2 regions of the Nonomuraea sp. NPDC050790 genome follow, and region 2 is predicted to be linked to the other one. Evidence: riboswitches for the same ligand, from Rfam matches in the RefSeq annotation. Region 2 holds a riboswitch; the other holds the start of a gene.
The links. A riboswitch is a leader RNA that binds a small molecule or an ion and turns the genes downstream of it on or off. The one in region 2 is predicted to bind thiamine pyrophosphate.

Region 1 (7,560 bases), on a different contig from region 2:
CAAGCCCTACCGCGTCAGGAAGCCGCGCCGGCCAGGCGCTTGGCGAACTCGGCCGCCGCGGCGCCCGGGTCGTCGGCCTCGGTGACGGCGCGGACGACCACGGCCCGGCGCACCCCGTAGGAGAGCACCTCGTCGAGGTTGTCCAGGTCGATGCCGCCGATGCCGAACCACGGCCGGTCCGTGCCGAGCGCCGCCGCGTGCCGCAGCAGCGCGGGTCCGGGCGCGTGGCGTCCCGGCTTGGTCGGCGTCGGCCAGATCGGGCCGCAGCAGTAGTAGTCGACGCCCGGCTCCACCGCGGCGGCGGAAGCCTCCGCGGCGGAGTGGGTGGACCGTCCGATGACGATGTCGTCGCCGAGGATCTCTCGCGCGACCGTCACGGGAAGGTCGTCCTGCCCCAGGTGGAGCACGTCTGGGCGGGCCGCGAAGGCGACGTCGGCCCGGTCGTTGACGGCGAGCAGCTTGCCGTGCCGGTCGCAGGCGTCGCGGAAGACCTCGAGCAGCGCGAGCTCTTCGCGCGCCTCGAGTCCCTTCTCCCGCAACTGGACGATGTCCACGCCGTTGGCCAGCACGGCGTCGAGGAAGTCGGCCAGGTCGCCGCGTCCTCGCCGCCCGTCGGTGCAGAGGTAGAGGCGGGCCTCAGAAACCGAGGGCCTGGGCACGCCGCTTGACCTCCGTGTGCCGACCGGCCTTGATCGCGTCGACGGGCGATCCCGGCAGTGATTCGTCTGGGGTGAAGAGCCAGCGCAGGGCTTCGACTTCGTCGTAGCCGGCGTCCTGCAGCACGGTGAGCGTGCCGGGCAGGCCCTTCATCACTTCCTTTCCGTCGAGGAAGACCGCGGGCACCTGGGGCCCGCCGCTGCCTCGCCGTACGCCGAGGAGCTTGTGGTCTTTGAGGAGCTGCTTGGCCCGTCCGATCGTGAGATCCATGCGCGCGGCCACTTCGGGGAGAGTGAGCCACTCGCTGACGAGCTGGTCGGTCTCCCGGTCGATCTGTGCAACAGAAAGCGTCACGAAACCACAACTACCACATGCCGCGCTTGCTCAAACAACACAATCCCGTAGGGCGACATCCGGATCTACCAGGCGTTCCACATCAAGACGGGCGCCGGCTTCGATGAGACGACGGCCCTGCACGAGGTCGCGGGGCCGGTCGGCGGCCAGGACGGCGGTGATCCGGTCCTCCGAGGTCAGCCACACCGCCGACCACTTGGGCCCCTCGCGGTGGACGACGCGGGCGCCGGCGCGGTGGTAGCCGGCGTACTGCAGCATGTGGCCGAACTGCTCCGACCAGAAGTACGGCACCGGGTCGTAGACGGCCTTCTCCCCCATCAGGGTGGCGGCGGCGACGTCGGGGGCGTTGAGCGCGGTGTCCCAGTGTTCGACGCGCATCCGGGTCTGGAAGCGGCGTGACCACCAGTTGGCGCAGTCGCCGACGGCCACCACGCCGGGCAGCGACGTGCGCAGGTGCTCGTCGGTGACGACGCCGTTGTGCAGGTCGATGTCGGCGTCGGCGAGCCATTCCAGGACCGGGCGGGCGCCGATGCCGGAGACCACGACGTGCGCGGGCACGAACTCGCCGCCGACCAGCTCCACGCCGCCCTCGACGACCTCGCTGACCATCGTGTCCAGGCGCAGGTCCACGCCCTCGTACCAGGGCAGGGTGAGCGCGCCCATCTCGCCGATCGCGTGCGAGAGCGGCGTCGCGGCGGCCTCGATCACGGTGACCTCGCAGCCCGCCTTGCGCGCCGCGGTCGCCACCTCGGCGCCGATCCAGCCCGCGCCCGCCACCACGACGTGCGCGCCGGGCACCAGGGCGGCGCGCAGCACGTGGGCGTCGTCGAGCGTGCGCAGCACGAGCTGGGGGCCCTCCCCCGGCAGCCGGATCGGCTCGGAGCCGGTGGCGATCACCAGGCCGTCGTAGGGCAGCTCGCCCTCGGTGGTCTCCACCAGGCCCTCGCGCAGGGACTTCGCGGCGACGCCGGGACGGAAGTCGACGCGCAGCGCGGCCAGGTCGGTGTCGACGAAGCTGTCGTCGCTCGTGCCGAGCAGGACCGCCTTCGACAGCGGTGGACGGTCGTATGGCCGGTGCCGCTCCTCGCCGAGGAGGGTGACCCTTCCCTCGAACCCGCGCCCGCGCAGCGACTCGACGCTGCGCACTCCGGCCAGGCCGGCTCCCACCACCACGACGTGATCCACGGTTCCGACGATACCGGGGTCATTCGCGGGTGTGCCGGGCGAGGCCGTAGGGTGGGGGCCGTAAGACGCGCGGGAGTCCGGCCTTAACCGGACTGAGAGGAAGGCTTCATCGGGCCTTCGACCGTAAGACACCTGATCCGGATCATGCCGGCGTAGGGAGCGGATCATGGACGTGATCGTGGGCGGGGGCGTCGTCGGGCTGAGCGCGGCCTGGCGCCTGGCCCGCTCGGGACGGCCCGTCACCGTCGTCGACCCGGCGCCCGTCTCCGGCGCCACCCATGCCGCCGCGGGGATGCTCGCGCCGGTCAGCGAGGTCACCTTCACCGAGGAACCGCTGCTGCGCCTGGGCGCGGCCTCCCTCGCGCGCTGGCCCGCGTTCGCCGCGGAACTGGCCGCCGAGGCGGGCCTCGGCTCCGGTGCCCTCGACTACCGCGCCGACGGCACGCTCGACGTGGCCTTCGGCGCCGACGACCTGGCGGCCCTGGAGGAGACCGCGGCCTTCATGGAGAAGCTGGGGCTCCGGGTCGAGCGGCTCAGCGGGCGCGAATGCCGCCGCCTGGAGCCCATGCTCGCGCCGTCGGTGCGCGGCGGGCTCCTGGCGCCCGGCGACGCCTGGGTGGACCCGCGCAGGGTCGCCGCCGCGCTCCTGGCCGCTCTGGAGCGCCTCGGGGTCCCGATGGTGCGGGCGCGCGTGCGCGAGCTGCTGCGGGGCGATGAGGGCGTCCAGGGGGTACGGCTGGGCCCGGGTGAGGCGGGCGGCGGGCCGTACCCGGAGGAGCTGCGCGCGGAGCGGGTGGTGCTGGCGGCGGGGGCGTGGAGCGGCGCGCTGGCCGAGGTGCCGGTGCGGCCGGTGAAGGGGCAGATCCTGCGCCTGCGCTCGCCGCGGCCGCTGCTGGGCAGGTGCGTGCGCGGCATGGTGCACGGGCTGCCCGTCTACCTGGTGCCGCGCGGCGACGGAGAGCTGGTCGTGGGGGCCACGCAGGAGGAGCTGGGGTTCGACACCCGGGTGACCGCGGGCGGGGTGTACGAGCTGCTGCGCGACGCCCGCGAGCTGGTGCCGGGGGTGACCGAGCTCGAACTGGCGGAGGTGGTGGCGGGGCTGCGTCCCGGCACGCCGGACAACCTGCCCCTCATCGGTCCCGGCGGCGAGCCGGGGCTGCTGCTGGCCACCGGGCACCATCGCGGCGGGGTGCTGCTGGCCCCGCTGACGGCCGCCCTGTTGACGGGCGAGGAGGAAGAGCTGGCGCCGTTGTGTGCTCCCGGCCGGTTCGCCGCCTGAACAGGCATTTTTCATCCCGAAGGGGGATATTTCATGAATGTGACGATCAACGGGGCCGCCCATGAGGTGCCCCACGGGACCACGGTGGCGCAGGCCGTACGGACGCTGACGACGGCCACCACGGGCGTCGCGGTGGCCGTGAACGACGAGGTGGTCACGCGCGGCTCGTGGGAGACCACGGCGCTGGCCGAGCTCGACCGGGTCGAGGTGCTCACGGCGGTGCAGGGTGGATGAGCTGATCATCGGCGGGGAGAAATTCGCCTCCCGCCTCATCATGGGCACCGGCGGCGCCCCCTCGCTGGAGGTGCTCGACCAGGCGCTGGCCGCCTCGGGCACCGAGCTGACCACGGTGGCGATGCGGCGGCTCGACCCGTCCGCGCCCGGCTCCGTGCTCGACGTGCTGCGCGAGCGCGGCATCAAGGTGCTGCCCAACACCGCCGGGTGCTTCACGGCGGGCGAGGCCGTGCTGACCGCGAGGCTCGCCCGCGAGGCGCTCGGCACCAACTGGGTCAAGCTGGAGGTCATCGCCGACGAGCGCACGCTGCTGCCCGACCCGATCGAGACCTTCGACGCGGCGGAGCGGCTGGTCGCCGACGGGTTCGTGGTGCTGCCCTACATCGGCGACGACCCCGCGCTGGCCCGGCGGCTCGAACAGGCCGGCTGCGCGGCGGTCATGCCGCTCGGCGCGCCCATCGGCTCGGGGCTCGGCATCCGCAACCCGCACAACATCGAGCTCATCGTCGAGGCCGCCTCGGTGCCGGTCATCCTGGACGCCGGGATCGGCACGGCCAGCGACGCCGCCCTCGCGATGGAGCTGGGCTGCGACGCGGTGCTCCTGGCCACCGCCGTCACCAGGGCGCAGCGGCCCGACCTGATGGCCGCCGCGATGAGGTCGGCCGTCCAGGCGGGCCGGATGGCGCGCCAGGCCGGGCGGATCCCCCGCCGCCGGTATGCTGAAGCGTCCTCGCCCATGCACCCTTAGTGACGACGGAGTGCCACGTAATGGCATCGGTTTCGGATGGTCAGGCCCCTCCAGTGGCAAAACGACCGTAAACTCGGCCGCGTGGACACGACGACCGCGGACCCTCTCGTCGGGCGACTGCTCGACGGGCGCTATCGCATCGAGTCCCGGATCGCCCGGGGCGGGATGGCGACCGTCTACCTGGCGCTCGACGTCAGGCTGGACCGCACGGTCGCGCTGAAGGTCATGCACCGCTCGCTCGCCGAGGACCCGGCGTTCGTGCGCAGGTTCATCGGCGAGGCCAAGTCCGTGGCCAGCCTGTCGCATCCCAACGTGGTGCACGTCTTCGACCAGGGCACCGACGGCGACGTCGTCTACCTGTCGATGGAGTACGTGCCGGGCAAGACCCTGCGCGACATCCTGCGCGAGCGGGGCAGGCTGCCGGCCCGCGAGGCCCTGGAGATCATGATCCCGGTGCTGGCCGCGCTCGGCGCCGCCCACCAGAGCGGGATGGTCCACCGCGACGTCAAGCCGGAGAACGTCCTGCTCACCGACGACGGCCGGGTCAAGGTCGTCGACTTCGGCCTGGCCCGCGCCATCGAGGCCACCAACCAGACCCGCACCGGCGTGATGATCGGCACGATCGGTTACATGTCGCCCGAGCAGGTGACGACCGGCGGCGCCGACGTGCGCAGCGACGTCTACGCCGCGGGCATCATGCTGTTCGAGCTGGTCACCGGGCAGCAGCCCTACGACGGCGAGACGCCCATGTCGGTGGCCTACCGGCACGTCCACGACAGTGTGCCGCCGCCGTCGTCGCTGGTGCACGAGACGCCGCCGCTCATCGACACGCTGGTCACCCACGCCACCGCCCGCGACCCGCAGGACCGCCCGGCCGACGCGACCGCGATGCTCGTGGCCGCCGTCGACGCCCACCGGATGCTGCCGCGGCAGAGCATCCCTCCGCACACCGGGGCGCATGCCCGCATGTCGGGCCCGCAGCAGGTGCCGCCGCACCACACGCTCATCCAGCCGCGCGCCGACCTGCCCACCGCGCCGCCGCCCGCCAGTCCGCCGCGCGCCGCGCGCGGCAAGGGGGCCAGGCCGAGCTGGTTCCTGATCGGGCTGGCGGCCGTGATGGTCGCCGCGATCGCGCTGACCGGCGCGTACTTCTCGCAGACCCGTTACGTCAAGGTCCCCACGCTCATCGGGGAGAACGTCGACGTCGCCATCAAGAGGGCCCAGGGCATGGGCTTCGTCGTCAAGCCCGCCGAGGGCCGTCACGACGAGAAGTACGGCAAGGGCGTCGTGCTCAGCGTCGATCCCGTCGCCGGGTCCGAACTGGCCGAGGGCTCGACGGTGACGATCGTGCCGTCGCTGGGGCCCAAGCGCGTGGCCGTACCCAAGACCCAGGGCATGACGGAGGCCGACGCGCGCGCCGCGATCGCCGCGGCGGGGCTGCGGGTCGGCACCGTGCGGCGGATCGAGAACCTCCAGGTGCCCCGCGGCACCGTCACCCGCTCCTCGCCCGACGTGGGCGAGGCGGTCAAGGAGGGCACGAAGGTCGGGCTGTTCGTCAGCGCCGGGCTGATCATGCCGGACGTCAACGGCATGCCCAAGGACGAGGCCGCCGCCTACCTGGGCGAGCGCGGGTTCGGGGTGCAGGTCAACGAGGTCGACGACGACGCCGAGCCGTGCACGGTCATCGCGCAGAGCCCCAAGGCCAAGTCCGAGGTGGACAAGGGCACGCCCGCGCAGCTCACGATCTCGCGCTGCCGCGACTTCTTCGACTGGTTCCGCGGCGACGACGACGAGGCCAGCGACGACGCCGACTTCCGCATCGTGCCGCAGGTGATCGGCAAGACCGTCAACGACGCCAGGAGCGAGCTGTCCGCGCAGGGGTTCAAGGTCAGGGTGCGCAGCCTGATGGGCGGGGACGTGGTGCGCTTCCAGCGGCCCACGCCCAACAGCGAGCGGCCGCCCGGGTCGTGGGTCTACCTCTGGCGGTGAAACCTTTCTCCGTCTCGCGCGGTATGTGAGGCGGAGGTGGTCTTTCATGCGGATCGCCGTGGTCGTGGCGGCTCTGATGGTTCTGGCCGGGTGCACGGCGTCCTCCTCCGGTACGGCGGCGCCGCCTGCTCCCCGTGTGAGTGCTTCCTCCGGGGCGGATCGGCCCATGGCGCCGCTGGGCGGCAACCCGCTGGCCGGGAGTGGGCTGCGGGTGCTGGTGACCGGGGCCGGGGCGTACCTGCTGGAGGTGGACTCCGGGCGGCGCACGGCCGTGGCGGGGTTGCCGCGTGCCGATCAGTACTGGGGGTTCGCGGCCGGGCGGCGGACCGTGGTGGCGGCGGTCACGCCCGGACGGCCGTCGCGGTACTTCGTGCTGGACGGGGCGCGGGCCCGTCCTCTGGCCGAGGGTCTGTGGGCGTTCGCCGCCAGGGACGGGAGCGGGGTCTGGGTGACGCGCTCCTCGGGCGCGCGGTGCACGCTGCGCGAAGTGCCCTTCTCCGGTACGGCTGCGCGGCCCGGCTTCCCGATCGGGTGTGACGCGGCGGTGTTCGCCGACTCCGCCCTGGGGCTGCTGGTCAACCGGAGCGACGGGACCATGACCGTGCTCTCCCGGGAGAACGGACGGCCCCTGACCTGGTCGCGGGGCGAGGCCGGGTGGCAGGTGCTCGGGACGGCCGAACGGGCCGCTCCGGCGGGGCCGCTGGCGTTGGTGCGGTCGGTCGGCGGCTCATGGGGCGCGGATGGCCCAGGCGGCTCGGATGGCGCGGGGCCTTCGCGGGACCCCGCGAGCGAGTCGTTGGGGCTTCTGGATCCGGGGACCCGGCGGGTGGTGGCCGTGGGCACTCCTGCCACCGAGGGGCGTTCGATCGTGGCGGTGCCCGACGCGGGCGGGCGGATGCTGGCCGTGCGGTCCGAGGTCCACCCTGACGAGGCGGACTACGCGGCGATGGTGGCGGTGTGGCGGCCGGGGGACCCGGTGTTGCGGGTGAAGCGCCTGCCCCTCGCCCCGCGCGAACTCGCCGTCCTCACGCCCCAGTGATCCCCACGCGCGCTCGGCGCAGCCCCCGCGCCGCTCCGCCGGCCGCCGCGCCTAGGTCCCCGCGCCGTCCTGGGT
Region 2 (7,560 bases):
ACCGGCAGCCCCAGCGTCGCCGCCCGCACCCGCTCGGCCAGGTCGAACGTCTCCATCCGCACCGACAGCTCCTCCGCCCCCGCCCGCGAGCCGAGCAGCAGATGGTCGATGAGCTGCCCGAGCGACCTGGCCCGCTCGGCGATCGTGTGCACGGCCGAGCGCCGCTCGGTGTCGCTGAGCTTGTCCCAGCGCGCGTCGAGCGTGCTGGCGAAACCCCCGACGATCGTGATCGGCGTACGCAGCTCGTGGCTCGTGGTCGCCAGGAACAGATCCTTGGCCTCCTCGAGCTCCTTGGCCGTCGTCACGTCGCGGAAGTCGACGACGATCTCCCCGGTCTCCTCGATCCGCGCGCTCACCACGTCGAGCCAGCGCCCCGTCTCCATCTGGAACGTCAGCTTCTCCCCCGGCCGCGGCAGCGGGAACGGCGGCGGGCCGCCGAGGACCGCCTCGGCGCTGAAGGCGGTCATCTCGGCCGCCGCCGGGTTCCACTGCAGCACCCGGCCCTCCTCGTCGAGGACCGCGATGCCGTCGGCGCTGGCGTCGAACACCGCGCGCTCGTGCGCCCGCTGGCGTACCGCGTCCTGGTAGGCCATCGCGTTGCCGACCGCGATCCCGGCGTGCCCCGCGAGCAGCTCCAGCAGCTCCAGCTCGACGTGCCCCGGCTTGTGGTCGGCGAACAGCGCGTACAGCGCCCCGTACGGCCGGCCGCCCACCGCCGCCACGCCGAGCGCGATCGTGTGCAGTCCGGGCAGCCGGGCCCAGACCAGGTCGCCGAGCCCGTGGGACTCCAGCAGGACGGTCCTGCCGGTGCGTAAGAGCTTGCCGACCAGGCTGTTGCGCATGTCGGCCGTGGTGTCCTTCAGCGACTCCGGCAACTGGTGCACGCTCACCAGGCGCAGCCGTTCCCCCTCGATCAGCACGAAACCGCCCGCGTCCGCGCCGGTCAGCTCGGTGAGGCTGGCGGCGATGCGGTCGAGTACGGCGGGCAGCTCCAGCTCGGAGTTGATGTCGCCCACCACGTCGTTGAGCCGGCGCACCAGCCGCTCGCGACGCGCCACGCGCACCCGCGCGCCCTCGTCCTCCTGCGTCAGGTGGTGCACGCAGACGTACCCGGCCACCGCGCTGCCCTGGAGCAGCGCGCTGGTGTCGATGCGCACGTCCAGCAGGCTCCCGTCGCGGCGGAAACGCTTGGTGTGCAGCGAGACCTGGCCGCCGGTGCGCACGCGTTCGAGCACCGCGTTGTGCTCGGCGGTCAGCTCCGCCGGCACGATCGGGGCCCGGCGTCCGACGATCTCCGCGGCCGTCCAGCCGAAGAGCCGCTCGGCCGCGGGGTTCCAGTGGAGCACCGTCTGGTCCCGGTCGAGGGCGATGATCGCGTTCGGGGAACTGGCGAGCACCACGGCGGCGAGGTCGTCGTCACTACCTGCCCGCATGTCTCCCACATCTCCATAGTGCCCGTGGCGGGGTGCTTCCGTCGGGCGATCCGTCCGATACGCTGCGGTCACGGGTTCCCAGGTGGCGAAGTGGGTGAGGGTATGTCGAGCGGTGACCTCGATGCCCTGCTCCGCGTGACCTCCTCGACCTACCGCAGCGACGAGCCGCCCGACGTCGCCTTCGGCCTCTACCAGGGCGCGGTCGGCGCCCTCGTGCTCGCCGTGACCGCCCGCGGGGTCGTGACCTGCAGTTTCGACGAGGAGAACACGGTCTTCGAGCGGGTCGCCAGGCAGTTCGGCTCCTTCATCGGGCCCGACGCCGCCCGGCTCGACCCGGTGCGCCGCGAGCTCGACGCGTACTTCTCCGGCCGCCTGCGCACGTTCACCACGCCGGTGGACCTCACCCTCGCCACGCCGTTCGCCAGGACGGTTCTGCAGAAGATGATGGCGGTGCCGTACGGGACGACCACGACCTACGGCGAGATCGCCGAGCGCATCGGCCGGCCGCGCGCGCTGCGGGCGGTCGGGAACGCGCTCGCCGAGAACCCCGTCTGCGTGATCGTCCCGTGTCACCGGATCGTGCAGGCCGACGGCGGGCTCGGCGACTACGCCGGGGGCGCCGCCGCCAAGCGCCACCTCCTGACCGTCGAGAGCCGCTGACGGGCCGCCGAGAGCCGCTGACCGACCTTCGAGAGCCACTGACCGACCGTCGAGAGCCACTGACCGAACGGCGAGAGCCGCGGGCTCACTTCGCCCGCTCCCGCCCGCGCGCGCCGCCGAGCAGCCCGACCAGCAGCGTCACCAGCGCCGCCACGATGGCGCCGCCGAGCGCGCCGTTCATCCACGGCTGGCGTACGGCCTCGCGCAACGACAGCCAGATCCCGTCCCACGCCGCGACCGTGGGCGTGCCCGTGGTCACCCAGTAGGCCGCGAAGCCCAGCGCCCAGGGGATCAGCATCGACCAGCGGGCCGGCGCGTCCTCCGCGGTGTTCCACCGGGCGTGGCCGCCGAGCAGGAAGTAGTCGACCGCGAGCACCGCGAACATCGGCACGAAGACCGCGCCGATCACCCCGAGAAACGCGCCGTAGGAGGTGACGTCCACGGCCAGCGCGATCGCGATCGTCAGCACGCCGATGACGGTGGAGAAGATCCGCCGGTCCACCCTGGGCATGAGGTTCTGCAGGGAGACGGTCGTGGAGTAGACGTTCGCGAACGACTGGTCGGTCTCGCGCAGCACCAGGACGGCGAAGAACAGCGCGCCCAGCGGCGCCGCCACGAACGGCGCGAACACCGCGGTCGAGTCGGCCGTGACCGCCGCGGACCCCGCCAGCGCGACCGCGTAGACACCCAGGCCCAGGCAGGCGATCTGGGCCAGCGTGTAGCCGCCCACGACGCCGGTGAAGGCGGCCCTGCTGGAGCGCGAGTGCCGGGCGAAGTCGGCGGCGAGCGGCACCCACGAGATCGACAGCGCGATCACGTAGTCGACGGCCGGCGCGAACGCGCTCCAGTCGCCGCCGGTCTGCGGCGTGGCCTTGCCCAGGAAGTCCACCGCGAACCAGATCATCGCCAGGATCACCGCGATCGTCACGTACCTGCGCAGCAGCCTGATCGCGCCCAGCGGCCAGATCGTCAGCGCCGTGGTGACCGCTCCGGCGACGAGCACCCATACCGCGTACGGCACCGCCGTACCGAAGATGGCCATCGCGCCGTTGGAGATGACCCAGAGCTCGAACGCGCCCCAGCCGACCATCTGGACGATGTTGAGCACGGTCGGGATGTACGACAGCTTCGCCCCGAACAGCCCGCGCAGCAGGACCATGGCCGGTTTGCCCGTCTGGGTGCCGGGGATGGCCGACAGGCCCACCATGGCGGTGCCGATGAGGCTGCCGACCGCGGTGGCGGTGAGCGCCGCGGCCAGGCTCAGCGGCGCGTCGCCGAGGGGGTTGAGCAGCAGCAGCGCGCCGGAGAAGCCCAGCAGGCTGACCGCGAGGTTGGCCCACAGCGCGCCCTGGTCGAGCACGCCGAGGGTTTTCGGCGTGGCCCCGTCCAGGGTCAGGGCCACCTCCGAGTGGTGAGATCCCTCCGAGTTGTGTGATCCCTCCGAGTTGTGTGATCCATCGACGACACGCGTCATCGTGAACGCTCCCTACGCCGGCATTACCCGGTCAGGTTCATGCGGTCGGCAATGCGTGGGGATTGCCCTCTCAGCCCGGCCGTGCCCGAGCTCCCGCGCTTATGTAAGTTTCGAGCGGATTATGCCATCCGGCCGGAAACTGGCAAGACACGGGGCGGTCTCGGGGCCTGGGAGAATGGGTGCATGACGGTTCCTGAGATCGAGGCGAAGGACGTGCCCGCGGGCGCGTACCTGCTCGACGTGCGTGAGCAGGGCGAGTGGGTGGCGGGGCACGCTCCTGATGCGGTGCACATCCCCATGGGCGAGTTGCAGGCCCGTCTCGACGAGGTTCCCGCGGGGCAGCCCGTCTACGTGGTGTGCCGGGTCGGCGGGCGTTCGGCGCACGCGGCGGCCTGGCTCAACCACGTCGGCCGCGAGGCGGTCAACGTCGGCGGCGGCATGCAGTCGTGGGAGGCGGCCAGGCTGCCGATGGTGAGCGAGAGCGGCCAGGAGCCGTTCGTGGCCTGAATCCCGATTGCCGGGTCCGACCGCCGCCAGCGTTCCAGGGCGGGGCGGGAGAGCATCGGGACATGGAATACGAGATCAGAGCGATCGACCCGGTGATCGTGCGGGAGCTGCTCCGGGCCGACGACGCGGGCAGGGCGCCCGTCTTCAGCGTTGACGAGGAGGGCGGCGCGCCGCTGCGGTGCTGTCTGCGCAAGGCGGCGGCGGGCGATCGGATCGCCCTGGTGTCGTACGCGCCGTTGCGCCGCTGGGCCGCCGAGACCGGCGCCCACCCCGGGCCCTACGACGAACTGGGCCCGATCTTCGTCCACGCCGAGCCGTGCGCGGGCCCGGACTCGGCCGGTTGGCCCGCCGCCCACACCGCCCACCGGGTCCTGCGCGCCTACACCTCGGAAGGCCGCATCCACGGCGGACGGCTCCTGCCCGAGGGCGCCGACCCGCAGGTGGCGCTCAAGGAGGTGCTGTCCGACCCCGAGGTGGCCATGGTCCACGTACGGGCGGTCGAGTACGGCTGCTACCACTTCGCCGCCCACCGGGCTACTTGAGCAGTTTCGACATCCGCCGGTCGGCCAGCGGCTTGCCGCCGGTCTGGCAGGTCGGGCAGTACTGCAGCGAGGAGTCGGCGAACGAGACCTCCCTGATGGTGTCGCCGCACACGTCGCAGGGCTGACCGGCCCGGTTGTGCACGCGCAGGCCGGACTTCTTCTCCGCCTTGAGGTCCTTGGCCGCCACCCCGTGCGCCCGCTCGACCGCCTCGCGCAGCGTGGTGACGATCGCCTCGTGCAGGTCGGCCACCTGCGCGTCGGTCAGCGTGGCCGCGATCTTGAACGGGGACATCTTGGCCGCGTGCAGCACCTCGTCGGAGTAGGCGTTGCCGATGCCCGCGATCACCTTCTGATCGCGCAGAAGACCCTTGATCTGGGTACGGTTGCCACCCAAGATCCCCTTCAGCACGTCCACGGTGAAGGTGTCGGCCAGCGGGTCGGGGCCGAGCGCGGCGATGCCCGGCACCTCGTCCGGATTTTTCGTGACATAGACGGCGAGGCGCTTCTGCGTGCCCGCCTCGGTCAGCTCGAACCCCGGCGCCAGGCCCTCGTCGTCGGGCGCCAGCCGTACCCGGACCGCGAGGGGGCCCTTGCCGGGACGGACCGGTTTCGCGCCCGACAGGTCCTCCTTCCAGCGCAGCCACCCGGCGCGGGCCAGATGGATGATCAGGTGGAGGCCGTCGCAGTCGAGGTCGAGGAACTTGCCGTGCCGCGCCACGCCGGTCACCGTGAGCCCGCCGAGCGCGCTGACCGGCGGGTCGAAGGTCTTCAGCGCCTGGAAGGCGACCACGTCGACGGCCAGGATCGTCCGGCCCACCGCCCGCTCACGCAGGAACTCGGTGAGCGAGGCCACTTCTGGAAGTTCGGGCATGCATCCAGATTATGGTCCACAGGCTGTGGAAAACACGGCGCTAGGGTCAAGGTATGAACGTGACGATCGCCGAAGAAGTCCTCCTTCTCGCCCACAGCGAGGACGAGGGTAAGCAGCTCATCTCCGGAACCCAGCTCGACACCGCGCTGGGCGGCGCCATCCTCGCCGAGCTGGCGATCAACGACCGGCTCGAACTGTCGGACAAGAAGGTCTCCGTCAAGAACGCCGCCCCGCTCGGCGACCCCGAGCTCGACGCCGTCCTGGCCCGTATGGCCGAGGACGGCAAGGCCCGCCGCCCGGTGTGGTGGGTGCAGAAACTGTACTCGGGCAAACTCCGCAAGCGCCTTCTGGAACGGCTGGCCGCGGCGGAAGTCCTGAGCGAGGAGCGGGCCAAGGTGCTCGGCCTGTTCCCCACCACCCGCTGGCCGGAGGCGGACGGGCGGGTCGAGGCGGAGATCCGCGCCCGCGTGGCCGCCGTGCTGGGCGGCACCGACCCCGACCCGCGCACGGCCGTGCTGATCGCGGTCCTGCACGCCGCCAACCTGGACCGCAAGGCCTTCCCCGGGGCCGACAGGAAGCGGGTCAAGGAGATCGCCGAGGGCCAGTGGGCAGGCGACGCGGTGGCCAAGACGATCGCCGCCATCAACTCGGTCATCCTGATCACCGCCACGACCGCCGCGGTGACGGCGACCACGACGACAACCTGACGCACCGGGCCTGAGCCGGGACGGAACCGGCCCGCCGCATGCCGACGCCGGGGCCCCGCCGCGGGCCGGCGGGGCGGCGTTGCGGCGGGCCGCCCGCGCGCCCTGCCTGCCGTCTCCCTCAACAGAGGGCCAGGGGTGCGGCGGGTGGGGTGGGGGCGGCTGGGCCGTAACGGATGGAGGGCTTTTAGTTGGCGTCGAGGATGGCCTTGGGGACGGGCTTGTCTTCCTTGAGGGCGTTGAAGAGGGCGAGCGCCTTCTGGGTGTCCCATTTGACCGCCTGGCCGCCGCCCGCGATCTCGTTGCCGCCGAACGGCACCACGGTCGTCACCGGGCTGTCGCCCATCGCCAGCCCCAGCGACAGCATGTCGAACGCCCCCGTCGAGTCGTCCACCACGACCGCGTCCGTCGCGCTGGCCGCCAGCGGGATCGAGGTGAACGGGTTGATCAGCACACCGGGGCTGGCCGCCTTCTTCACCACCGCGCCCAGGAACTGCCGCTGCCTCTTGGTCCGCTCGAAGTCCGGCAGCGCGCCGCCCTTGCGGGTGCGCACGTAGCCGAGCGCCTCGCCGCCGGTCAGCACCTGCTTGCCCTTCTTGAGGTTGAGCCCGGCCTTGGGGTCGTTGATGGCGGCCCTGACGTCGATCTCGACGCCGCCGATCGCGTCCACGATGCCCACGAACCCGGCGAAGCCGATCTCCATGTAGTTGTCGATGTGCACACCGGTGACGTTCTCAATGGTCCGGACGAGGAGTTTCGGCCCGCCGAGCGTGTAGGCGGCGTTGAGCTTGTTGCGGCCCCTGCCGGGGATCGTGACCGCCGAGTCGCGCGGCAGGCTGACCAGCGTCGCCTTGTCGCTGCCCTCGGGGATGTGCAGCAGCATCATCGAGTCGGTGCGCTGCCCGGCCGCGCGGCCGGTGGCGAGCTTCTTGCGCTGCGCGGCGGTCAGGCCCTTGCGGCTGTCGGAGCCGACGAGCAGCCAGTTGGTGCCGGGGGTGTCGCCGGGACGCCCCTCGTAGTCGTCGAGCACGCCGGGGATGCCGGTGAGCCGCGAGTTCACCCAGAAGAACATGCCGATGGCCGCGACCAGCAGCACCACGAGGAAGCCCGCCACGCTGATCGCGACGATCTTCCCGATGGGCCGGCGCCGCCCTGACCGAGGCGGCTTGGGCGGCCGGTTGAACCGCCCGCCGCCACCCTGGTGGACGGCCGTGGGCGGCACCTCGCCGCCACCGCCGCCGCGCGACTTCAGCGGCTTCACCGGGCTGTTGCCGGGACGCTCGCGGCCGTAGACCCGCCCGCTCGAACGCGGCGGCTCGGCCGGAGATGGCGGGAACTGATGCGCCGGAGCGCCGGCCGACCGCATGCC

Region 1: linked by a shared signal. The riboswitch ahead of thiO (glycine oxidase ThiO) and the one ahead of ACIBEJ_RS39355 (purine-cytosine permease family protein) in region 2 are both predicted to bind thiamine pyrophosphate.

What each region holds. Positions count from the first base shown of each region.
Region 1 is NZ_JBITGF010000005.1:502,786-510,345, forward strand. Features, by position in the region: gene thiE (thiamine phosphate synthase) at 15-659, opposite strand; gene ACIBEJ_RS27555 (Rv2175c family DNA-binding protein) at 637-1,011, opposite strand; gene ACIBEJ_RS27560 (NAD(P)/FAD-dependent oxidoreductase) at 1,042-2,196, opposite strand; TPP riboswitch at 2,256-2,372, shown strand; gene thiO (glycine oxidase ThiO) at 2,363-3,475, shown strand; gene thiS (sulfur carrier protein ThiS) at 3,509-3,709, shown strand; gene ACIBEJ_RS27575 (thiazole synthase) at 3,702-4,457, shown strand; gene pknB (Stk1 family PASTA domain-containing Ser/Thr kinase) at 4,539-6,446, shown strand; gene ACIBEJ_RS27585 (hypothetical protein) at 6,493-7,485, shown strand; gene ACIBEJ_RS27590 (serine hydrolase domain-containing protein) at 7,537-7,560, opposite strand, start outside.
Region 2 is NZ_JBITGF010000009.1:137,045-144,604, forward strand. Features, by position in the region: gene ACIBEJ_RS39345 (PAS domain S-box protein) at 1-1,433, opposite strand, end outside; gene ACIBEJ_RS39350 (methylated-DNA--[protein]-cysteine S-methyltransferase) at 1,536-2,093, shown strand; gene ACIBEJ_RS39355 (purine-cytosine permease family protein) at 2,179-3,495, opposite strand; TPP riboswitch at 3,560-3,674, opposite strand; gene ACIBEJ_RS39360 (rhodanese-like domain-containing protein) at 3,751-4,074, shown strand; gene ACIBEJ_RS39365 (DUF1203 domain-containing protein) at 4,137-4,616, shown strand; gene ACIBEJ_RS39370 (Fpg/Nei family DNA glycosylase) at 4,609-5,487, opposite strand; gene ACIBEJ_RS39375 (GPP34 family phosphoprotein) at 5,541-6,194, shown strand; gene ACIBEJ_RS39380 (LCP family protein) at 6,379-7,560, opposite strand, start outside.